4 regions of the Aneurinibacillus baijiui genome follow, and region 2 is predicted to be linked to each of the others. Evidence: riboswitches for the same ligand, from Rfam matches in the RefSeq annotation. Region 2 holds a riboswitch; each other region holds the start of a gene.
The links. Region 2 has a riboswitch for S-adenosylmethionine ahead of mtnK (S-methyl-5-thioribose kinase). Riboswitches for the same ligand answer to the same signal wherever they lie in the genome.

Region 1 (6,053 bases), on a different contig from region 2:
CCGCCGCTTGAACTGTAATAGCGCCCAGCAATCGTTTCGGATGCGCACTGCCCCATGAAATCGACTTCTGTTGTCGCATTAATTGAAATCATATTGTCTTCCTGAGCAATGATGCGCGGGTCATTCACATAATCGACCGGCAGCATTTCCACTCCTGTATTCTCATCAATGAAATCATACAGTTTTTTAGAACCAAGCGCGAACGTACCCACGATTTTTCCGGCATGTGTCTTTTTTTCAATTCCATTAACAACACCTTTTTCCGCCAGGTCTACTACACCATCCGTTAGAAGTTCTGTATGAATCCCTAAATTTTTATGATTCTGCAAGAAACCAATGATTGCATTAGGAATTGCCCCAATGCCCGCCTGCAGTGTAGCACCGTTTTGAATGCGTTCTACCACATGAGCAGCAATGCGACGGTCAATCTCTGTAATTTTTGGCTCCTTCGCTTCATGCAGGGGATAATCAACGTCAATATAACCAAGAACCTGGCTGATGTGCACCTGATTGGCACCAAACGTACGCGGCATATTCGGATTCACTTCCAGGAAAAACGGCACTTTGCCGATGAAGGAAGCAACATAATCTGCTTGTGTACCGAGTGAGAAGTAACCATGTTCATCCATAGGCGCTGCTGCTGCTAGAATCATAGATGCCTTTGTTGTCTCTTTAAGCAAGCGCGGTACTTCATGAAAATGATTGGGAACAAGCTCACATTCTCCGGCAAGAAACGCTTTGCGTGAAGCACCACTCAAAAAATAGGCCACATGGCGCAAATGATCTCCACATTTGCCATAAATGTAGTCACGCTCTTTCAACGCATGCATCTGATGAATACGTACACCGCTAAAACGTTCCGCGTGCTTCTCAATTGTATCAAGAAGCACAATCGGCTCTCCATTGGCGAGTGGGACAATCAGATCGTCTCCGCTGTTTATATAGCCCAGTACATCCTCCGGCGTCTTGCGCTTGCTCTCCATATCAAGTAGTTGATTCATGCATTAAACCTCCGCTATATATTCCCTTACCTTTACCCATAATAAAGGCCAATTTTACCAAGAGCAAGAGAGAATTCTGTCAAATATATGAAAAGTCCATCCCGGTGCGATCCAGGATGGACTCTTGTTTACCTAATTTTTGTATGCATCTTGCTTCTGTTTGAGTACGTCCGCTTCTACAACTTCCATCTCACCTACGCCGCGAATGAGCTTGCGAGCATAGCTCTTTTTCGGCTTCAGAACATTTACCATGTATTCGATGGCAAGCTCAGGATCTACCGTATCGCCGCACGTATAGCAATCCAATGCGGCAAATCCTCGTTCTGGGTACGTATGAATGGAAATATGGCTTTCCGATAACAGAACCAGTACCGTTGCGCCCTGTGGTTCAAATTGCTTCGCTTGCACGGATAAAACCGTTGCTCCACAGGCTTCCGCAGCTTCGACGAGGTGATGCTGCAGATATTCCGCACTGTTCAATTTCTCAAAATCAACACCCCAAGTATCAATCGCAACATGTCTTCCGAAAGTAGAATATTCCATCTTCCGGTCCCCCCTCCTAGCAATTTCATGTTCAAAACTCTCGCTAGGACCTACGTCATTCACTTTATTTCGAGGAGAAACTTCCTTGAGTGAATCCTGGTTCCTATTTTGTTCACAACAAGGAGAATATATCATGTTTCTACAATTTATGCAATGCATTTTTGCTATTTCTTGGAGAATGCTTGTATAGTATTCTACGCTTCTGCTACAAATAACTGATGAGAGAGCTTCTCTAACTGACGATCGACGTCTTCTGTGGACAGATGAGCAGCAAGACGGCCATTGCGGAAATCAAGCAGTTGATCAATCTGTACCCGAAGCCATGCAATCTGGTCCTCCACTCCTCTCGCTTCAAAGAGACGCTGAAGGTCTCCTACCGTATCCCGGTATTCAAATACAAGCGATTGACTATCGCCTTTTTGCTCAATGATTTTCATTACTTTTCCTTCGTTGTAATGATAGATCATCGTATATGACGGATAGACACGGTGGACAACTGCGCTTCCTTTGAAGCGGCGTACAGCTTGTCGCATATGGTTGGCTAATTTCGCATCCCGGATGGTATAGCCGCCCTCAAAGGTATAGGTGGCACCAACCAGTTTAAAGGACAGGGGAATCAGGCGCTCCCTATCAAATAACACGATTTCTTTCTCGCCGTTCTCATACACTCGAACTTCTGATTTAAACTCTCCGGTTTGAAACATTTCGATAAAAGACTGCAGCTGTAATGTGCTTAACTCAAGGACAAGTTTCTTGTATTCGGTGGCTACTCGTTGAGCCATACAAATCTCTCCTATACATTTTTTCCTGCTGCTATTTATTATACCGAAAATCCATAACCATTCTCCAATCGCCTGTGCTATAGAAATAGAGAGTTTTTTATAGTTATAGAGAGATAAACGCTCTATATGGCGATTGATTCTTGCTGACATACGTTATATTATGAAAAATTACATTTTACTTTGTCTCGCGCACATTTTCGCCGTATTTATCCTTTCCACACAAACAAAGCACATATTCACAGCACATGATTATCGAGAAAGGGTCACACCCGCTTCTTCGATAGCGACAGCAAGGCTGTCATCGAGAATCGCACGAAGACGAAGCGAAGCCCCTACATGATCGGCAAACGCCTGCAGCACTTGTCTATCGGCTCCACTAAGTATCGCCGCGATATATGTGCCTTCTTTTGTTTGAAGTGTGTCCACTGCATGCAGAAAGCCGGCTTCCGCAGATAAGAATGAAAGAATCCGTTGCTTTGCTGAATCCTCAGCCTGCTGCGGTACTTCGTACAATGCCACCACCGATGCAACGTGCCGTACATCCTGCGCTTCTTCTTTTACCGTACGCACGTCCCGATCCGGCACAAATGTCGTTTTGCGCACGGCATTCAAAATATCCTCAACCATCGCACTTCCTGTCGGAAGCATACCTGCCCCTTTGCCTGTAAATAATAAATCGCCTACCACATCGCCGCTCACATATACCGCATTGTACTCATTCTTCACGCCAGCTAGTTGATGTCCGTATGGTACGAGTGTCGGAGCAACACGCAGGTCATAGCCGGAACCTCTCTCTTCTGCTGCTGCAAGCAGCTTGATCCGATAGCCAAGCTTTCCGTATAATTCAATCTCTTCTCCTGTAATGGACGTAATACCAATCCGCTCGCTGCCAATGGCCTGTGCATCGACACCAAAGCACAGACGTGCGATGATTTGGATTTTATTGAACGCATCATGTCCCTCCACATCAGCCGTCGGATCGGCTTCTGCAAATCCAAGCGCCTGCGCCTGCGCCAGCACATCATCATATGGTTGCTGTTCTTCTTCCATCTTGGTTAGAATGTAATTGGTCGTTCCATTTAAAATACCGTATATACGTGTAATACGGTTTGCATTCAGCAGTTGGCTGAGCACATTGAGAATCGGGATGCCGCCGCCTACGCTTGCCTCATACAGAAGGGAGACTTGCTGCGCTTCTGCCCTATCATGCAGGTGCGCACCATATGCCGCGATCAATTCCTTATTCGCGGATACGATATGGCACTTACGGCTGATCGCTTCTTCCATATAGCCAAGAGCTGGGTCAAGCCCACCCATCGCATCCACCACAATGTCAGCCCCCCTCTCCCAGATTTCTTCAATGTCTGTCGTAAGTAGATGGTGGGGCACTTCTACTTGCCGCGGCTTCTTACGATCACGCACCAATACACCTACCACTTCAAAGCGTGCGCCTGTCTGCCTCTCAATCCGTTGTGCATGTGTACGCAGAATCGTCACAATGCCGGACCCCACTGTTCCCAGCCCAAGTAGAGCAATCTTCCATGTCTTCATCTATGTTTCCTCCTCTGTTTTTTGTTTTCGCTTATGTATAATGCCATATAAAAAAACCCTCTTCCGGAGAAGAGGGTTGGATGCATAATGTACCAGGTCCTCCTCTCATCTGCCAAAGCATCAACTATGCTTTGATGGAATTAGCACCTTTCAGGCAGCGCCTGCGGTTGCTGAAGCTTCATCGGGCCATATCCCTCCGCTTCTCTAGATAAGAGTGTCTTACTGTTATTCATTTGTTTGAATTGTAAATTATCCTACCTTGTTTTCTTAGAAATGTCAAACTTAAACTCAACCTTATCATCTGAACCAGGCAAGGATCTGGTCTATGAGATTCTTTAGGAACGTGAGAATTTCCTGTACCAGTGACTTGGCTTCCGGGTTACTATTCAGAAAATCCTGTACCTGCCCTTTATAGCTAGAAATCTGATCCAATGCTTTGTTCCAGTCGATATTAAGGTCTTGAATTTTGCGCAGAATGCTTACCAGTGATTCAATTTCAGCATCAGAGAGCTGAAGGCCCATCTGATTGGCTACGTTGCGGATCATCTCACGCAATTGATCATCCGTCATATTGCCGGTTTGCTTGGCAAGCTCGGCTTTCAGACGGGTCAAAAGTTCAGCCGCCTTCTCCTTATCACCGATTTGCTCCCCGATTTTTGCGGTGGTGACCATTTCTTCATTAGCGACTTTTTTCTGATTCTCATCAATCTTGGTGCCTGTAACCGTCTCATACGCTTTCATGATACCGGTCAACGCCGCCGTGCCGGATACACGGAATGGCGCATCAATCTTTACATTCGCATCCTTTACACCAGCAGTCGCCAGTGCATTCTCATACATGGCCTTGCTGACCCAAGTTATATTGTTTGTTTCTACATGAATGCCTTGGCCCGGCTCTGCAAGCTGAATCATTGCCGATGAAAGGGCTCGGCTCCCAATTACACTTTTGCTCAACAGACCGTCAAGATATTTATGTTCCTCTTGATTCGTTACAGTAAGCTCCTGGGCATTGCTCGGCGCTCCAAAACGACTTTGAATTTGTTGTTTCTGTGTCGATGTCAAATCTTTACCGTATGTTACGATGGTATCTCCTGGCGCTGCGTCCGCATATGCGGTCGCTGTCGTTAGAAGAAAAAGAAGCAGGGCTAAAAACAGCTTCCTCACTTCCGTCACTCCTCCCCAATGAAAAAATAGCTTGTGCATTATGAATGTATTCCCCTCACGCCAGAACAGAACACGCCCGGCGCACAATGCACCTTTGGCAGCATGTGGGGGCATTCACATCTTCTGATTATAGCACAGGAAGGAAAAGAAGAAAGAACCTTATTCCTATGCAGCCCGCATCATCGAATGCGAACAGCTGTACCTGTGGCAACACACAGCATCATGCCCTCACGCAGCGTTTCAAAATCAAGGTCGACGCCGATGATCGCATTCGCTCCGAGGCGACGTGCTTTTTCTTTCATTTCCTGCATCGCAATCTCTCTTCCTTCAGCCAGCTTATTCTCATAAGCGCCGCTTCTGCCGCCCACGATGTCTGTAATACCTGCTAGAAAGTCCCGGACGACGTTTGCCCCCATAATCGCTTCGCCTGATACAATATCAAGGTACTCTTCAATTTCTTTTCCTTGCAGCGTACTGGTCGTTGTTACAATCATATTCGATCCCTCCGTATTATATAGATGGTATTCATTGGCTTCTCATTTTACTTACGTGGAAACAAAACAAAAGGTTGCGTCCACTTCAAAGACCAACGCTCCTTTTGGCTGCCTGCTGCAATTGTTTGCGCTGCTTTTCAAAATCAGCCGCAGGCATCGGCTTACTAAAATAATAGCCCTGTACTTCATCGCAATGTTGGCGCTGCAGAAAATGAAGCTGCTCTACATCTTCTACACCTTCAGCGATTACTTCAAGCCCGAGATTATGCGCCATGGAAATAATCGTTTCCACAATACTTGCATCATTTGGGTCCGTCATAATATCGCGCACAAACGACTGGTCTATTTTCAGCCGATGGATGGCGAACTTTTTTAAATAATTGAGCGAGCTATACCCTGTTCCAAAATCATCAATACTGATCTGTACACCTAGTTCATGCAGCTGCTTCAGTGTCGGGATAGCATAGTCGACATCCATGGTCATCGTCTCGGTAATCTCTAATTCCAGACAGGAGGCA
Region 2 (6,053 bases):
CCGGAGGAAAAGACGTCCTTAATAAATACAAACAAATGCGGGAACAGTAAGCAACACACATATTTCCGTAAATCCCCATACAAAGGAAGCGAAGCCAATGAGCAACATGGAACATGCCGTTCGAGATGAAAAAGTGCGGGAAACCGCTTATCGTTTGTTAAAAGAACGCGGAGTCACCATGGACCATATGGTCGAGCTGGTGATGTATTTACAGAAACCATACTTTCCTGATCTCTCCTATGATACCTGTGAACACAACATTAAAAAGGTGCTGGAAAAACGTGAAATTCAAAACGCCATCCTTACAGGCATCCAACTTGATATTCTGGCTGAGAAAAAGCAATTAATGGAGCCGCTGCAAGAAATGCTGGAACAAGACGAAGGACTGTACGGCATTGATGAAATACTGGCTCTGTCGATCGTCAATGTCTACGGCAGCATCGGATTTACAAACTACGGCTACGTGGATAAAGTAAAACCAGGCATTCTAAAAGAGTTAAACAGCAAAAAAGAGCATAATACACAGGAGGAAGAGGCTGGAAATGTCCATACGTTTCTTGATGATATTGTAGGCGCTATTGCAGCCGCCGCTTCCAGCCGGTTGGCACATAGCCGCTTCGGCACAAAATAATTACGTCCAATTGAAGAAAGCTGCCGCATATATACGGCAGCCTTTCTCCTTTATATTGTCCAATCGTCTAAACTCTGCGCCGTATATGTCGGCTTTACCACTGCTCCTGCAATGTCAGCTTGCTTGCTGAATCCACTGTATACAAGAAGCGTATCCACCCCGCTGTTTCCACCGGCTGCAATGTCTGTCTCCAGATTATCCCCAATCAGCAGCACCTCATCGGATTGAAGACCAAGCCGCTCCAACGCCAGAGTAATAATGGCCTCCTCCGGCTTCCCGACATATAAAGGCTCTGTTCTTGTTGCATAGGAGATGGCGGCTGTAAGCGATCCATTGCCAGGCACAAGTCCTTCCTCTGTCGGAATCGCGCGGTCGCAGTTCGTCGAAAGAAAACGGGCTCCCCCATAAATCGAAAGCGTTGCCTGCTTCATTTTCTCATAACTAAATTGCCGGTCAATGCCGACAACTACATAGGAAGCGGGCGCTTTCTCTACAATAGAATATCCTGCTTCAGCTAGTGCCGTCCTAAGCCCTGTCTCGCCAATCGCAAGTACAGTGACAGGGGCCTGGGTCTTTTCCTTACTCACCAACTTCTCTATAGTTTCAGCCACTGCCATACTCGACGTGAAGAAATCCTCTGGCTTGGCATCAAGTCCCATTCCACTCAACTTGTTCGCGAGCGCTTCCGGTGTCAGCGATGAATTGTTCGTGACATACAGATATGGAATTTCTCTTTCCTTTAACGCTTCAATAAATGTGACAGCCTCCGGAATCACCTCACCACCCCTATAAATCGTACCATCAAGATCAAGTAAATACCCCTTATATGTACGCTGTGTCATCGTATGCCTCCTTCTTATTCCTCTCCTCTACACTTTCTTGATCATATCATACAACAGTGAAGGCCAATGCAGGTGCGCCCAGTAAGCAGAAGAGTATTTTAATTTGCTTGACAAATCAAATAAAGCATTCTACATTTTAAAGAATCAAGTCAGAAACTTATATATACTTATCAAGAGATGGTTGAGGGACTGGCCCAATGATACCCGGCAACCTGCCGCACGATACGGTAAGGTGCTACCTCCTGCAGAATCTGCATTCTGAAAGATAAGGTTCCGATTGTATGCGCGCCCTTCTTTCGAATGCGAAGAAGGGTTTTTGTTTTGAAACGTGTGAGAATAAGGAGAGTGATCGTCATGTCATACCGTACACTTAGTGAGCAAGAGGCCGTTGAATATGCTCGCAGCATCCCCGGTCTTTTTCCACAGGATGCCAAACTGACCAGTCATGAGATCGGAGATGGAAATTTAAATTTTGTCTTCCACATTAAAGACGAAGGTCCATCCGGCAAAAGCATCATCTTCAAACAAGCGCTGCCGTATGTACGCGTAATCGGTGATTCCTGGCCGCTTACACTTGATCGCGCCCGCATTGAGAGTGAAGCACTTATTCTTGAAAATGAACTGTGTCCTGGGTCCGTTCCTATTGTCTACCACTATGACACAGAGCTTGCATTAATCGTCATGGAGGACCTGTCCGCCTACCAAATTATGCGCAAAGCACTTGTTGAAAGAAAGCGCTATCCTAATTTCGCAAAACATATTGGTACATTTCTGGCCCGAACGTTGTTTCTAACATCCGATTTGGCCATGCCGCCGGTAGAGAAAAAAAGAAAAGCAGCTTCCTTCATCAATCCGGAGCTCTGCAACATTACAGAGAGCTTCGTATTTACCTATCCGTTCCAAGATGATCCGTCCAACTCCTACAATCCGCTTATCTCTAACGCCGTGCAGCGCATCTGGGCAAATGATGATCTGCGGCTTGAGGTAGCCAAGCTCAAAGACGGCTTCATGACACGGGGACAGGCGCTTCTGCATGGAGATCTCCATACGGGAAGCATCATGGTAACGGAAGACGATACCAAAGTGATCGACCCGGAATTCGCTTACTACGGTCCAATGGGATTTGATATCGGCGCTGTTCTTGCCAATCTTCTGCTAAACTATGCCGCACACGAAGGGCATACGTTAGACCCTCAGGAAAGAGATGCATATCAGAACTACTTGCTAGAGACTACCGCTGATGTATGGCGGGTCTTCGAAGCTGAGTTCCGTACCTTATGGACGGAGCAGGCGCATGAGCCGTATGCGAAGGTTCCCGGCTACCTGGATGCATACCTTCATAGCATACTGCAGGATACGGCAGGCTATGCCGGCTGCAAAATGATGCGGCGCATAATCGGTCTTGCCCATGTTTCTGATCTAGAGAGCATCAGCGATCCGATTCTTCGCGCGAAGGGGGAGGCGCTCGCGCTTACCATCGGCCAAGAGCTAGTTCTCAAGCGCGGGCAGTTTCAGCAAATTGACGATCTAATTTCACTTATCTCCGCTTCAGTTATACAAAAGTAGCCTACACAAAAAAGAACCGCACCGAATCTAATTCGGTGCGGTTCTTTTCACGCTTGCTTCGTGTCTTCTCCATCTTTCTTATGAATAATATATACGCAATTATCGCCTCCGGTGGCCATGCATTCTTCCTGCTCCACCTTCGCATTCAGCACGTTTTCAAACAGTGTTTTCTCACAATTACATGCATATACATATTCCTTGGCGACTGTTGAGATCGGACAATTCGATTCGACGAAAATATATTTACCGGTTTGTTCGTCCTTTTTCAGCTCAACCATGTATCCTTTTTCATTCTGCATCTTCACAAGCGCTTCAAGCTTCTTCTCAAAGTCACTATCAGAAGGCACAATGTCACGATATAGACTCTCCTGGCGCTGCTGGCGAAGCCGAAAAAGTGCCTCCACCATATGTGCACCCTGTAACTCTTCAATATCATTAAGGAATTCTAACGTGAGATCCTGATAATTCTTAGGAAACATATTGTCGGCTTCCTCGGACAGCGAATATACATTGGTTGGGCGTCCCATTGCTTGACGCAAAAGACGTGACTCAATCAAATTATCCCGCTCTAATGTATTAAGGTGACGGCGCACAGCCATTTCGGTAATGCCTAGTTCTTGCGCCATATCGCCTACCGTCATTGAACCTTTCATCTTCAGCATATGCAAAATTTGGTTGCGCGTAGAAGAGGATTTGTCTTTGTTCATCTTCCTTCACCTTCCTCTCCTATATTGTACTTGATTTTATGAAATAAGTAAATTTCTATACAATATAATATAAAAACTATCGTGACGATGTTATCGGAATTATAGCAGTTCTTTTTTCAAGTAATCGCGTACACGCACCGGAAACTGTTGCAAATGAGAGAAATGGGTACACAGCATGGTCCTCACTGTGTGCCGATCCACATCCGTATAGGTAGTAATCAACATCTTGCGGGCGTTTACTACATAACGCAGCGATTCCGCCATCTCCGGCTCAACGACGGTCTCGTCCTCTAGAATATCAACGATGTCTTCGTAGCTGCCCGGGTCCCGCATAATAAAGCCATCAATCAGATAATTGCCTACATCCGCTACCGTCTCAAGCGCAATGTGCAGCGCTCGTTCAAGCGCAAGCACTGTCAGAGCATCGGCAGCTTCCTCGCTATCCTGTATCACGGGAGCAATATAAAACAGCACCTGTTCAAGATAGGTTAAATGTTCTTCAATTTTTTCTACATTTACTTGATACATCCTATTCGTCCACTCCTATTTATCGTTCTTTTTCTTTTTTCTTTTTGATGCAACAATGGTGATAACAAATGTTAAAATGAGCAGAGTAAAAATGGTTACACCCTGCATAATATTCTCCATTTCCATTTCATTCACTCCTTGCAAGAGATCCCCTATTGCCTCAGTATACCATGACTGAAAGTGTTCGGACATTGCCCTACACTTGCGGTTATCATATAATTGCCATAGAAAAAGAACGTGGTAGACTTACCGCATATAATAAACACATTCCATAGGAGGGTCAGATTATGTCACAGCATGGAGATTGGACATTTTTATATGATCATACAGAAGAAACAAAAACAAGATATGTAAGCTTCATCGGGGAGACTGCCCGTCATGATCTTGCGATTATTAAAACAAAGAATTTCTACGGGAAAAGTCTTGTGCTTAATATCCTCACCCACCGTATGGCAATCCTTGGACAGAAAGATTTAGATGAAGAGGGTTATCTAGAGGAAGCATTCAATATGACGGAGGAAGAAGCGGAAGAACTGCGGGAGTTTTTGCGTTTAAGCATTTAATTCCCTGCATAAAACTACCTGATCTGCTTGATACTACCCCTATCCTGATATGTGAAGAAGGAGGGGGTTTTTTGTTGTTTCGCAAACCACTATCCGTTAAGCGCGAAGAACAATTTAGACCGCTTAAGACAGAGGAGAGCGTGATTCATACGCGTTATCCTGAAGAGTTTCCTGAGGGTCCATATGGTACGGCAGCATTCGCCCATCCATTCCTTGGCAAAGAATCCTGGGATACGGGGGAGAAGGTGCAGTCTGCCTTCGCCTACGAATACCGTTCGCTGCATGAAGGCATTCCTCGCCAAGACCCCGGCGCTCATCCAACACATGACAATCCAGCCGAAAATGAAGATCCGATGCTCAATGAGGTAAAGACCGGAATGAGAGAAGATCAATAAGACATAGGTGCAGATTACAATTCCATGCAAAAAGGACTTGTCCGGCTGATGCGGCAAGTCCTTTTGTGTGCTATTCAGGATGAACAGGCTGCTTTTCTTTATGATCCTTCAGCTCTTTTGATTCTTTTGGTTTTCCTCTACGGGAGCGAGAACGGCGCTTATCGCGGCGCTTGCCGTCCTTATTGCGCGGAGGCTTCTCTTCCCCTTTTTCCGTCTGGGTCTGCTCGTCTTGATCCACATGCTCCGCCTCTTCCGTATCATCAATACGGGTAGCCTGCTTGACTTTCTTGAGCAAAAAATACGGGCAGCCGAAATTACAGTATTCCATAATGTATTCATCAAGAAAGCTAATGCGTGAATCAAACGGGGCTTTGCGGTTTGTATCTTCGTAAAACCCTTTCAACCGAAGCTGGCCGTATCCCCAGTCGCCCACGATATAGTCAAATTTAGTTAAGATGTCGCTGTACCGCTCTTTGAATGTTTCTTGGATAAAACCGTCTTTATTTTCCTCAATTAATTCGTAGACCTGGTCCTGGACCCGTATCACTTCAGCTGCCTCCTCTCCGGCCACCGGCTTGGTGGTTTGCGCCTCCTATTTTACCACAATTTCTTGTGCCGCACACAAATTTGCCACGAAAACTATAGTGCACCGCGGGTATTCTACACAGTAGGAGGTGTACCAATGAAAAAATTCTTATCAGTGCTTTCTGCAGTAGGTCTTGCCGTATCACTCGCTGCTTGTTCGCCAGCAGCAAATAATGCACGAACAAATGAATACCGGCCGATGAACGTCGGACCGAATAACCCGACCGGAACGGTTA
Region 3 (6,053 bases), on a different contig from region 2:
CAGCAACCTGCTTCACTTCTTTTGCTTTCTTCAACTCTTCTTCTATTTCCGCCCGTTTTTCCGGATTAACCAGCTTGTTAGCCATCTCAAGACCGTTCATCGCATCTTTGGAATACAGCACGAGCCCTTCATATTCGGGCGCAATTCGATTCTCGGTAAACTTACGGGTCAATGCAGCACCGCCAACAAGAATCGGAACTTCAATACCGGCTACTTTCAAATCCTGCGCCGTTGTGATCATCTGCTGCGCCGATTTAACGAGTAAGCCGGATAGACCAATAATGTCCGGCATTTCCTTGCGACAGGCCTCAATCAACTGCTCTGGCGGAACTTTGATGCCGAGATTAATGATCTTATAGCCGTTGTTGCCCAGAATAATTTCGACCAGGTTTTTCCCGATGTCATGCACATCACCTTTTACGGTGGCAAGCATCACCACTCCTTTAGCCGATGATTCTGTCTTCTCCATATGCGGTTCTAGGTAGGCAACGGATGCTTTCATGACTTCAGCGCTCTGCAATACTTCGGCAACGATCAATTGATTATCATTGAACAAGCGTCCTACCTCATCCATACCATTCATCAGCGGCCCATTGATAATGTCAAGCGGCGCATATATACCAAGTGCCTCTTCAAGATCTGGAAGTAACCCTTCCTTCGTTCCTTCAACAACATAACGGGCAAGCCTTTCTTCTAGTGTGAGGTTCGATACTTCTTCGTTTTTCTCTATTTTTTTCTCCCGGTAAAAGGCGGTAAATGTCGCCAACGCCTCATCCGTTGTCTCAAACAACAGCGTTTCGGAAAGCCTTCGCTCTTCATCTGAAATCGAAGCGAAGCGCTGCAGCTTCTCCGTATTTACAATCGCATAATCGAGGCCGGCTTTGGTGCAGTGATATAAGTACACAGCATTCAGCACCTCCCGTCCTGCCGGGGGCAATCCGAACGATACGTTACTCACACCTAGAATGGTCTGGCACTCCGGCAGCTTTTCTTTGATCAGGCGAATGCCCTCTACCGTCTCTTTGGCTGAACCAATATACGCCTCATCCCCTGTTCCTACGGGAAATACCAGCGGATCAAAAATCAGGTCACGTGGAGAAAGACCGTACTTCCCTACCAGCAGATCATAAGAACGTGCCGCCACCTCAAGCTTTCTCTCTTTCGTTACCGCCATCCCCTTCTCATCAATCGTGCCAACAACTACGGCCCCGCCGAACTTCCGCAAAAGCGGTGCTACCTCAGCGAAGCGTTCTTCTCCGTCCTCTAGATTAATGGAATTAATGATCGCTTTACCTTGTGAATACTTCAATGCTAACGCGATGACATTCGGATCGGTAGAGTCAATCATCAGCGGTACTTTTACTTTGCGTACAACAAACTTCAGAAAGGATTCCATATCCTCCACTTCATCCCGATCCGGGTCTGCAAGACAAATATCAATCACATGGGCGCCCTTCTTTACCTGAGCACGCGCAACCTCTGAGGCCTCTTCATACTTGCCTTCCTTAATCAAATCACGGAATTTCTTTGAGCCGATAACGTTCGTACGCTCTCCGACCATCAATGGGCGGTTATCCTCCTCAAGATAGACCGGTTCGATGCCGGATACGGCATGAGTGTGCAGACCCTGTGCAACACGCGGTTTATACGCTTGAAGCGCTTCGGCAATGGCGCGGATATGGTCCGGCGTTGTACCGCAGCAGCCGCCCGCCACATTAATCCAGCCTTGTTCGGCGAATCCGGCCAGTTTGGCCGCCAGTGCCTGCGGCGATTCATGATAGTGTCCGTCTTCATCCGGCAGACCGGCATTCGGATAACAGCTAACTGCACAGCTCGCCATGCCGGACAGTGTACGAATATGATCGCGCATGAACTCGGGTCCTGTCGCACAGTTTAATCCGACTGAAACCGGTTGAAGATGCTCTAATGAAATATAGAATGCTTCGATATTCTGACCAGCAAGCGTCGTACCCATCGGCTCAATCGTACCGGAGATCATCACCGGTACCTTGCGTCCGGCCGCTTCGAATGCATGCTGAATTCCAATCCCACCAGCCTTCACATTAAGCGTATCCTGTGCCGTCTCTAAGAGAAGAACATCGACACCGCCCTCAATCAGCGCAAGTGCCTGTTCATAGTACGTCTCGATTAATTCTTCAAACGTTACGCCGCCTGTCACCGATAATGTCTTGGTCGTCGGGCCGATTGAGCCAGCCGCATAGCGAGGCCAGTCAAGTGTTGAATACGCATCGACCGCTTCACGCGCTAACTTGGCAGCGGCTAGATTAATCTCTCTTGAACGGTCCTGCACATCATATTCCGCAAGTACGATCGAGGTAGCGCCGAAGGTATTCGTTTCGATAATATCTGCACCTGCTTCCAGGTACGTGTCATGAATGCTGCGGATAAGATCCGGGCGTGTAAGATTAAGTATCTCATTACAGCCTTCATAATGCTCTCCGCCGAAATCTTCCGGGCCAAGGTTCGCCTGCTGCAGCATTGTACCCATCGCTCCATCAATTACCAGAATTTTCTGCTTTAACTGTGTCTCTATTGGCAGTTTCTTCAGTGCTGTTTCATTCATTCTTATCATCCCTTCCGACTCCAATTTTCTATATATAATAAAAAAAGACCCCCTGAAAGAAGGAAGGTCTCTGAGTTCAATAAAAATCAGCGCACTCCTTATCTCCCAGGAAAAAATCCTGCTGGAATTGGCACCGTGTACACGTACATACCGGTTGCCGGGCTTCATCGGGCCAGTCCCTCAGCCTACTCTTGATAAGAAACGATATAAGTTTTCATTTTTCTTATTATTGATCAATGAATGAAAAGAGTCAATAGATAATTATATTGTTCGTACAATTACAATATTTGTCCGCTGCTGTAAATTTACTTCATACGGAGAAGATACAGGTGTACCATCTTTCTCTTCAACAATGCGTACGATCGGCCTGTGAACAGCTTTTGGATCAACAGAAGAGACAACACCCACCTGTCCCGTATTCAAGACTACAGTAGATGAAACCGGATACACGGCAATGTGCTTGACGAACAACCGCACCAATTCAAGATTAAATAACGAATTCCCAGCGGCAAATAAGTATTCTGTCGCTTCATTCGGCGTATAATGCTGGCGATACGAACGGTGTGATGTGAGTGCATCATACACATCTGCCATGCCAACTATCTGCGCATATTCATGAATTTGATTATTCTGCAATTTTCGCGGATATCCTGATCCATCATATCGCTCATGATGCTGAAGCGCACAATGTGCGGATAATAATGAGATGTCATACTGATAGCGCAACAGGTTGAACCCTTCTTCCGTATGCTTCTCCACCCGCATCTTCTCTTCTGGATTCAGCGCGGTCTTTTTGTTCCATAATTCTTTGGGAAGCATCGTCATTCCAATATCAAACAGCAGAGCCCCTACTCCCAAATCAACCAATTGATCACGATTATATCCCTTAGCAAGCCCGATAATTCCTGCAAGCACCGCTACATTTACAGAGTGATGAAACAAATATCCATCAAGTGAATGTAGATTTACCAGATTCACCAGCACTTCTTTTCGTCCGCTCAAATCGCCTAGAATATTACCGAATACATCGCGGAATGTCTTTCCCATATCCGGTATAGAGGTTCTTCCCTTTACTTTCGGTTGATCCATTAGTCCTGTCATTGTCTTGTAGACGGTTTCGACCGCTTTGCGCCGTGTTGTATCGTCAATCACGTCCTCTGGTATGATATCGTCCGTATGCTTATCTTCAATATATACGGTATCAATTCCCATGTCTTTTAAGCGCTCAATGTATCGCTGACTAAGCTCAAGGCCTGTACCGAGCAGGACATGACCCGTCTCTGAGAGGATCGTTTTCGCTATCTTATCTCCTGGTTTTACGGAGCTAATATGTAATTTTTTCACGTAGCAAACCCTACTTTCCTGAACTTTTCTGTCTGAAACTTTCTACCCTATCAAATTGTAGCACAGGTATTTAGGTTTATTACCAAAAACTTATAACAAAAAAAACCATCCCTATGAATAAAGGATGGTCTTCTACCATGCTATATCTTAGTCAGGACGAGCCCAAGCAGGGCCGTACATATTCCATATACCTGATAGGGTCTTAGTTTTTCTTTAAACAGGTAGTATCCCATCAGGATAACGACCAAGCAATTCAGGCTCACTACCGGAAAGACGATGCTTGCAATACCGGTCTGCAGCGCATAAAAGTAGCAGCTGAAGCCGACTACGCTCAATACGCCTACCAGACTTCCGATCTTCGCTTCTTTTAGGCGAATTGGCTCCCGGCCTAATCCTATCGCCAAATACAAGCTGCCCCCTCCATACATGGCTAAAAGCATATCCATCGAACTAATATGTAGCTGCGAGGACTGCTTCATTAGTATTCCAAGTATGCCAAAAGAAAAGAATGCGAAGGCAACACGTCCAAGCCATGGCAAGTAATTTGTATTGCTTTTGGAACCGGGCGTATATTGAATGACCATTGCCGATCCCATCATGCATAGAATACCAATCCAGTGAAGAAAAGGAATTTGTTCATGAAAAATGACGCCCGCTGCAAGTACCGGGAAGATTGCATTGGCTGCAATCAAAGGTGACGTGAGGCTAGCTGGCCCTTTTTCAAACGCTCTTGCCATCTGAATATTGCCGTTCGCGTTCAAGACCCCGATCAGACTTCCAAGCAGAATGGAGGTAAGATTCGGGTGCAGCGTGTGCGAAAGTAAACCCGCACTTAAAATGATTAAAAATGCAATGAAATAAAAGAAAAATTGAATGTTAACCTTGGAAAAACCGCGAGAGGTGCTCCACTTTATAATCGTATTGTTGACGCCAAAACACACCGCAGTAATCAAGGCTGCAAAAAGCCACATACTCCTATACCTTCTTTGCCTTCAAAATTTTGTCTTACTCTGCCGGTCCTACTATTGTTCGTCAAACTGCGAAAGCTGTACTTCATATGTATATACCTGTTCAGCACATACGCGCTGAACCGTCACTTCCGTCTTATCATCGGCCGCCTCCGCGAGCCGGATGATCACATGCTGCTTCTCCTCTGTCTGGCCGCATGCTTCAATCAGCCATGTCAGCGCCTCTTCCGTAAGCGGAAGACCTACGACTTCTCCTGTTGCCGTAGGTACATGCAAAAGCTTCTTGTTGTCAACAAATCCACGTACTGATTCTATTAGCACTTCCATCTGCAGAGGGGTAAGAGTCAATTCATATGTTTGTTCCATCCCGATCCTCCTTGTTTAAAAAGTGTACATCCAGGGTTGAGAAGCATATAGACTACATGCCAGATGACTGCCCTGTCTATTTTAACATGCTCCCCATTCTTTTTGCCGCCACAATGACATATGGCAGATTGTCCTTCATCCTCTCTAAAGTCAGACGGTTGGATGGGCCTGATACGGACAATGCCGCGACTAGCTGTCCCCTTCGGTTAAACAGCGGAACAGATACAGCTGCCGCTCCCTGTTCACGCTCTTCCGAACTTGTTGCATAGCCGCTCTGCCTGATTTCTTCCAACTGCTCTATATACGCATTTTTATCGATAGAAGAAGGCCATGTCGGATCAGATAAGATCTGCTTTTGTATATCATGCGGCGCATAGGCAACCAATACTTTGCTAGAAGCGCCTACGGATAGCGGGAGATGCGCTCCAATCGGTGCCACTCTGCGAATCGTTTCATTGCTCTCTACCGCCTGCACCCGAATCCGTTCATTTTCATTGCGCACATATAAACTGATCGTCTCTCCCACCTGGTCTCTTAACCGCGTCATCTCCGGCAGCAGAATGGTTGCCGGGTCGTCCCCCTGGGGAAGATTGGCAGAGAGCTGCCACACCCGAAATCCCAATTGGTACTTCTCCGTATCAGGATTACGCGTTAGAAATCCTTTGCTTTCGAGTGAGCCTAACAGGCGATATACCGTGCTTTTATTCAATCCGACTTTATGGGAGATCTCCGTTAGCGTCAGTTCTTTTTCATCAATATAACACAGCAGCACATCAAGCGCCCGGTCCACC
Region 4 (6,053 bases), on a different contig from region 2:
AAAATCATGACATATGGATGCCCGCTCCATATATAACCCGCCGCCACTTCCTTTGCACCACTCCCAGCAAAATCAGCAAGCACAACCGCCGGTTTTGGCAAAGGCCCATCAAGCATTGCTAGCGTAGAACCCGGGGGCAAATAACGCCGGACTAACGCCTTGATTTGTGTATCCTGCTGCATTCTCCCACTTCCCTTCTGCATCAAGCTCCATCTACAGTATATGAGCGGACCCGAATAAAAAAGCACCGGATGAGAAGAAGCTTTCTCATCCGGTGCCTGCTAGGCGTACAGATTATCCACTTATTTTACTACTTTAAATTCGTGAATCAACACTTCAAGTGCCTGTGCCATAGATGACAGCGATGCAGCGGCCTGCCGCATGTCATTCATATTGGCCAACTGTCCTTGTGAAGAAGCTGCCACCTGTTTTGTACTAGCAGCAGATTCCTTCGCAATGCGTGCCATCTCCTCAACAGAAGCGCTAACTTGTTCTGTGCTTGCAGACATCTCTTCTGATACAGCAGACATCTCTTGGATTTGACTCGTAATGCTCTCAATCGCTGTCATGATCTGTTCGAAGATGCTGCCAACCTGATGAATGGTCGCAATCCCATCCCCTACGTTCATCTTGCTCTCCTCCATCGAGTGCACCGCTTGAGCCGTATTGGATTGGATTTGCTCGATTAGCGCCTGTATTTTCGCAGCCGAACTTCCCGTCTGATCAGCCAGCTTTCGAATTTCATCGGCAACAACCGCAAATCCCCGGCCCGCCTCACCAGCTCGAGCCGCTTCGATAGCCGCATTTAATGCGAGCAGATTAGTCTGTGCCGATACTTCGGTAATCAATTGAAGAATACCACCTGCTTCCTCCGAATCTCGTTGCAGTGTCTGAATCGCCGATGCCGTCTCATCGGTCACCGTGCGAATTGACTCCATCTGCCTGATTGCCTGCTGCACAGAGCCGTTGCTTGTCCGAACTTGATTCGTAATATCGCTAGACGCCTCTGCAATCGAGGAGGAAGCTTCCGCTACACGCTGAATTCCAAGCGCCATTTCTTCCATCGCCCGAGCACTTTCATCCGCACTCTGCTCCTGCACGATTGAGCCGCTGGCAACCTCCTGTACCGCCCGTACAATCTCATCAGCTGCATGCACACCCTGATCGGTGCTGCGCTGTAGCTGTGCCGCCGATGCGGACACCGTGGTTGCATGATCTTTCATTCTCTCGATCATAGCTTTCATATTCTCTTTAATACCAATAAGCGATACAGCAAGCTCGCCAACCTCATCCTTGCGCACAAGATCCCGCTCAGGCACTTCGAATGTAAAATCCCCATCTGCCATTTGCTTGCAGTAGGAAGCAGCGGTCGTAATCGGCCGCACTACGGCACGTACAATGAAATGCAGAAGAATCGCCAGGATGATTGTCCCGATCAGCGCCATACTTAAACTCAACAGCATCATACCATTGGCCGAAGCAAGCACTTCATTCAATGGAACTGCGATAACATAGGACCACGGTGTAGCTGTGCTGCCAACCGCAATCGGTTCAGTTACTTTGTACAGTTCGCTTTTCGTTGTTGGTGAATAGTCAAGGATAGTATAGGCCGTACCTGTTTTTACCGCATTTTTTAGCTGCTCCACATTTTGCAGACCTTTTAACTCTGTCACATTTTTTCCGATATTCTCTTTCGTTGGGTGCGCCACAAATGTTGCGTTATTTGAAAGAATGACGCCAAATCCGCTATCATAGAGCTTGATCTTGCTATTCATCTCCTGAAAATAATCAAGTGACAAATCCACCCCAATAACTCCTACAAATGTATCGTTGATAGTCAGCGGAACGATTAACGAAGTCATCAATACATTCTTGCCGTTGATTTCATACATATACGGGTCCATAATCGTTTCTTTCCCCGTTTTCTTCGGCAGCATATAAAAATCATGTGTTCCTTCCTTCATATTTTCCGTATTCTCAACACCCGCACGCTCTATCCCATTCCCATTACGCGCCCAGAAGGATACAAAGCGTCCCGTTTTGTCATAGGCTTGAGAATATGCAGTCTGCACTGTTTTATCGCCAAACACATTGGGTTCGGTAACAATCCAGGTCCCAAGAAATGTCCCATGCTTCTCTGTCATATTCTTCAATATCACATCATATGTGGCAGGAGAGTAATTACCTGTCTTAACCATAGATTCGAATGTAGCGGCAAGACTGTGAGCCGCATTCAGAGGTGTCTGTAACTCATTCGAGATGCTGTTGGCTTGCTCTTTGGCAAAAGATGCGGTAATCTTCTTTGCTTCCTCTTCCGCTTTATTCTTTGATAGAACGGAAACCGTCCCAATGATTGATGCAAACATTAAAATAACGATGCCAAGAATAGCAAGAAAAACACGCGTATGGATCTTCATGATCGCCTCTCCTTATATAAGTATATTTACATAGTCTATATTTACTAAAAATCATACAAAAAGAAAGAAGAAGAAGCAAGATACACAAGAAAAAAGTCCTGATTATTATTAATCAGGACTTAGCAAGCATAAACTAGTTGATTTTCTTTTCTATTAGAAGACCGGAACAACGGCTCCTTTGTATTTCTCTTCAATAAATTTCTTCACATCATCGGATTTTAATACCTCGATCAGCTTTTTAATATCTTCTCGGCCTTCATCGCCCGTACGTACACTGATGATATTAGCATGCTGCTTTGCTGCATCGGACTCCTTTTTCTCCATAGCAATGGCAGTATCCGGCGCAAGTCCGCCTTCCATTGCATAGTTACCGTTGATTACAGCGTAATCTACTTCATTCACTGCACGAGCAAGCATTGCAGCCTGCATTTCTTTTACCTGGATGTTTTTTGGATTTTCGACAATGTCTTGTTTTGTAATGCTATTAAGCTCTTTATTCGGCGTCAGTTTAATCCAGCCCTGTGTTTCAAGCAATTTCAGCGCACGTGCACTGTTTGTCACATCGTCCGGAATCGCAATCACTGCGCCCTGCTTTGGCTCTACTCCTTTTTCTTTACCAGGGTAGAGACCCATCGGCTCGAAGTGGATACCATCAAGCGCTGCAATATGTGTACCGTGCTTTTTATTGAACTGCTCCATATACGGAACCGTTTGGAAATAGTTCGCATCTAGCTGCTTATCTTCAAGCGCTGTATTTGGCAGGACATAATCATCAAACACTTTTACTTCCATCTCAATGCCCTGTTCTTTCAGCTTTTCCTTTACATGGTCTAAGATTTCCGCATGCGGCACAGCGCTTGCACCTACTTTAATTTTCTTCGGTTCCTGTGCTGTCCCTCCATTTGCTGCTTTTTCTTCTTTTTGCCCGCATGCAGCCAAAAGTCCAATGCTCAATACAACAAGCAGTGCCACCAACCATTTCTTCATTATGAATCCCCTCTTTCATCTTTTTGTCTTTGGTATGTACCCATCGCGAAATTCCAACAAAAAATGGCCTCTTAAGATAAGAGGCCATCGGATACACAATAGGGTCCGTTCGACCTCTTATCTTTCAGAACTACAGTTCTGCTGGAATTGGCACCATTACACAGCAATATGCCGGTACGGTTGCCGAGGCTTCATCGGGCCAGTCCCTCCGCCTCTCTTGATAAGAGTCATTGTTTATTCAATTGCTTGCTTTTTATCTTAATATTATTAAACTCATTCGTCAACTATGTTTTAGAAACTTTTTTCTCTTCTTATTTTTCCGACCATAGCAGCATGTAATTTATAGGTCCACCTACTACAAAACACGAACATTTTTCCGTTGTTTTATTCGATGCGCATTTAACCATTGAATAATGTTCGTGTTTTACTTACAATCTTGTTAGTGCTACATGAACTTTGAGGAGGACGCACATGGTTAACTATGCCGATCTTGTTGAATTGGGCAAGCTGATCCGCCACCTAGAGCAAGGCATAACAGAAGCTTCACTCAATATTCTCACATATGAGCATCGCGAAGAAATCGCCCGCAATCTTATCACAGGTCTACTTGGGCAAGCAGATAAACATGCGATGAAGATTGAAGCCAGCTCAGGAGAGTATACGAATGAAATCGCTGTCTTACAGGTGGGTAAGAATAAATATAGACTTGAAAAAGATCATCAAGATGTATTTATTAGCAAAATAAATCACTACAACTGCCGAATTGTACCAGGTACACACGGTATTCTCGTCTATCACATAGATTACCCTGGCGTGATCCGCGACGTGTCGCGCATCCTCGCCACACATCATATTAATATCTCTAGCATGAAAGTATCACGTGAGCAAAAAGGGAAAAACGCGCTGCTCGTCTCCTTAACCGATGAACATATCGATGCGGAGGTAATGGATACGATTACGCGCCTGCCCCAGATTACAAACGTGGTGGCGCTGCGTCCTTTAGAACATGATGATTATTCTGCTTAGAAAACAGGAGGCTATACGATGAAGTATCGCTCTGTATTTGATATTATCGGACCGGTTATGATCGGTCCTTCCAGCTCTCATACAGCCGGCGCAGCCCGGATTGGCCTGATCGCAAGAAATCTGTTCGGGAATCAGCCGACGAAGGCGGAGATTACCTTTTACGGTTCATTCGCCAAAACATACAAAGGCCATGGAACGGAAATTGCGATTGTAGGCGGCATCCTCGGATTCGATACATTCGATCAGCGTATCACCGATTCGCTGGCTATTGCAAAGGATCTGAATGTGGAGATTACGATCCGTACGTCCGATGATATACCGAATCATCCTAATACGGCCCGCCTTGTTCTTTATGACAAAACCCGTGCTCTTGAAGTGTGCGGGATTTCCATCGGCGGTGGCAAGGTAGAACTGACCGAAGTTGACGGCTTTTCCGTACGTTTGACCGGGGATATGCCTACCCTTCTCGTCTGGCATGAAGACCGCTACGGCTTGGTCGCCTCCGTATCAGAGGTGCTCGCAGCACATAAACTAAACATCGGGTACATGGAAATGGCACGCAAATCCAAAGGAGCCGAAGCGCTTATGGTTATTGAAACCGATCAATCTGGAGCAGATGAAATCAAGCAGGACATCTGTGCGCTTCCTCATATTAATCGCGTGTCTAGCATTCCCGCCCTGTAACAACATGGAGAAGGAAGTGATGTAGGATGTCTTTTCGTACCATTGCAGAACTGGTGGAGCGCTGCACCACTGAGAATAAATCCATTGCCGAGGTTATGATCGAGACAGAATGCGACATGTCCGGCAAAAGCCGCACAGATGTACTAGCAATGATGACACGTAATCTAGATGTTATGGAAGAAGCCGTACAACGCGGCATTAAGGAAGCGGATCGCTCACATACGGGACTAACCGGTGGCGATGCGGTATTATTGCAGACTTATCTGCAGGAGAAAAAACCGCTGTCAGGCACACTTTTGCTTGATGCTGTCAGCAAGTCGGTGGCGACGAATGAAGTCAATGCCAAGATGGGTACAATCTGCGCCACACCGACGGCTGGTGCCTGCGGCATTGTCCCGGGTACACTATTCGCTGTAGCCCCGAAGCTTAATGCAAGCCGCGAGCAAATGGTCAACTATTTGTTTACGGCAGGCGCTATCGGCTTTGTCATTGCCAATAACGCATTCATCTCCGGAGCAGCAGGTGGATGCCAGGCTGAAGTCGGATCTGCAACCGGCATGGCCGCTGCCGCCATCGTAGAAATGGCAGGAGGCTCACCGGAGCAATCGGCACAAGCTGTGGCGATCGCGCTTAAAAACATGCTGGGTCTGGTCTGTGATCCGGTAGCAGGTCTAGTGGAGGTTCCCTGCGTGAAGCGAAATGCCATGGGAGCTTCTAACGCTATGGTCGCGGCTGATATGGCGCTTGCAGGAATCAAAAGTGCGATTCCAACAGATGAGGTCATTGAAGCGATGTACCGCATCGGCTGCGCAATGCCGAATACGTTAAAAGAAACAGCGCTCGGCGGGCTTGCCGCTACACCGACCGGACGCGAGCTGGAACGAAAAATCTTTGGAGAGAACACCAAGTAAGACAATATTCTTGAAACCTTGCCAGCAT

Region 1: linked by a shared signal. The riboswitch ahead of AB3351_RS21680 (homoserine dehydrogenase) and the one ahead of mtnK (S-methyl-5-thioribose kinase) in region 2 are both predicted to bind S-adenosylmethionine.
Region 3: linked by a shared signal. The riboswitch ahead of metH (methionine synthase) and the one ahead of mtnK (S-methyl-5-thioribose kinase) in region 2 are both predicted to bind S-adenosylmethionine.
Region 4: linked by a shared signal. The riboswitch ahead of AB3351_RS03930 (MetQ/NlpA family ABC transporter substrate-binding protein) and the one ahead of mtnK (S-methyl-5-thioribose kinase) in region 2 are both predicted to bind S-adenosylmethionine.

What each region holds. Positions count from the first base shown of each region.
Region 1 is NZ_JBFTXJ020000018.1:47,207-53,259, forward strand. Features, by position in the region: gene AB3351_RS21665 (acetyl-CoA hydrolase/transferase family protein) at 1-1,001, opposite strand, end outside; gene speD (adenosylmethionine decarboxylase) at 1,134-1,544, opposite strand; gene AB3351_RS21675 (non-ribosomal peptide synthetase module) at 1,739-2,326, opposite strand; gene AB3351_RS21680 (homoserine dehydrogenase) at 2,576-3,877, opposite strand; SAM riboswitch class I at 3,980-4,092, opposite strand; gene AB3351_RS21685 (DUF1002 domain-containing protein) at 4,175-5,080, opposite strand; gene AB3351_RS21690 (YbjQ family protein) at 5,221-5,535, opposite strand; gene AB3351_RS21695 (putative bifunctional diguanylate cyclase/phosphodiesterase) at 5,621-6,053, opposite strand, start outside.
Region 2 is NZ_JBFTXJ020000008.1:95,063-101,115, forward strand. Features, by position in the region: gene AB3351_RS15520 (SDR family oxidoreductase) at 1-50, shown strand, start outside; gene AB3351_RS15525 (phosphatidylglycerophosphatase A family protein) at 107-631, shown strand; gene AB3351_RS15530 (TIGR01457 family HAD-type hydrolase) at 682-1,473, opposite strand; SAM riboswitch class I at 1,638-1,745, shown strand; gene mtnK (S-methyl-5-thioribose kinase) at 1,828-3,039, shown strand; gene AB3351_RS15540 (helix-turn-helix transcriptional regulator) at 3,087-3,746, opposite strand; gene AB3351_RS15545 (DUF86 domain-containing protein) at 3,846-4,274, opposite strand; gene AB3351_RS15550 (DUF3055 domain-containing protein) at 4,562-4,837, shown strand; gene AB3351_RS15555 (hypothetical protein) at 4,912-5,232, shown strand; gene AB3351_RS15560 (YutD family protein) at 5,303-5,779, opposite strand; gene AB3351_RS15565 (YhcN/YlaJ family sporulation lipoprotein) at 5,915-6,053, shown strand, end outside.
Region 3 is NZ_JBFTXJ020000015.1:35,272-41,324, forward strand. Features, by position in the region: gene metH (methionine synthase) at 1-2,584, opposite strand, end outside; SAM riboswitch class I at 2,680-2,785, opposite strand; gene AB3351_RS20270 (HD-GYP domain-containing protein) at 2,846-3,928, opposite strand; gene AB3351_RS20275 (EamA family transporter) at 4,069-4,899, opposite strand; gene AB3351_RS20280 (hypothetical protein) at 4,951-5,262, opposite strand; gene AB3351_RS20285 (IclR family transcriptional regulator) at 5,339-6,053, opposite strand, start outside.
Region 4 is NZ_JBFTXJ020000002.1:142,432-148,484, reverse strand. Features, by position in the region: gene AB3351_RS03940 (WG repeat-containing protein) at 1-182, opposite strand, end outside; gene AB3351_RS03935 (methyl-accepting chemotaxis protein) at 303-2,417, opposite strand; gene AB3351_RS03930 (MetQ/NlpA family ABC transporter substrate-binding protein) at 2,571-3,404, opposite strand; SAM riboswitch class I at 3,519-3,631, opposite strand; gene AB3351_RS03925 (ACT domain-containing protein) at 3,876-4,430, shown strand; gene sdaAB (L-serine ammonia-lyase, iron-sulfur-dependent subunit beta) at 4,449-5,114, shown strand; gene sdaAA (L-serine ammonia-lyase, iron-sulfur-dependent, subunit alpha) at 5,141-6,025, shown strand.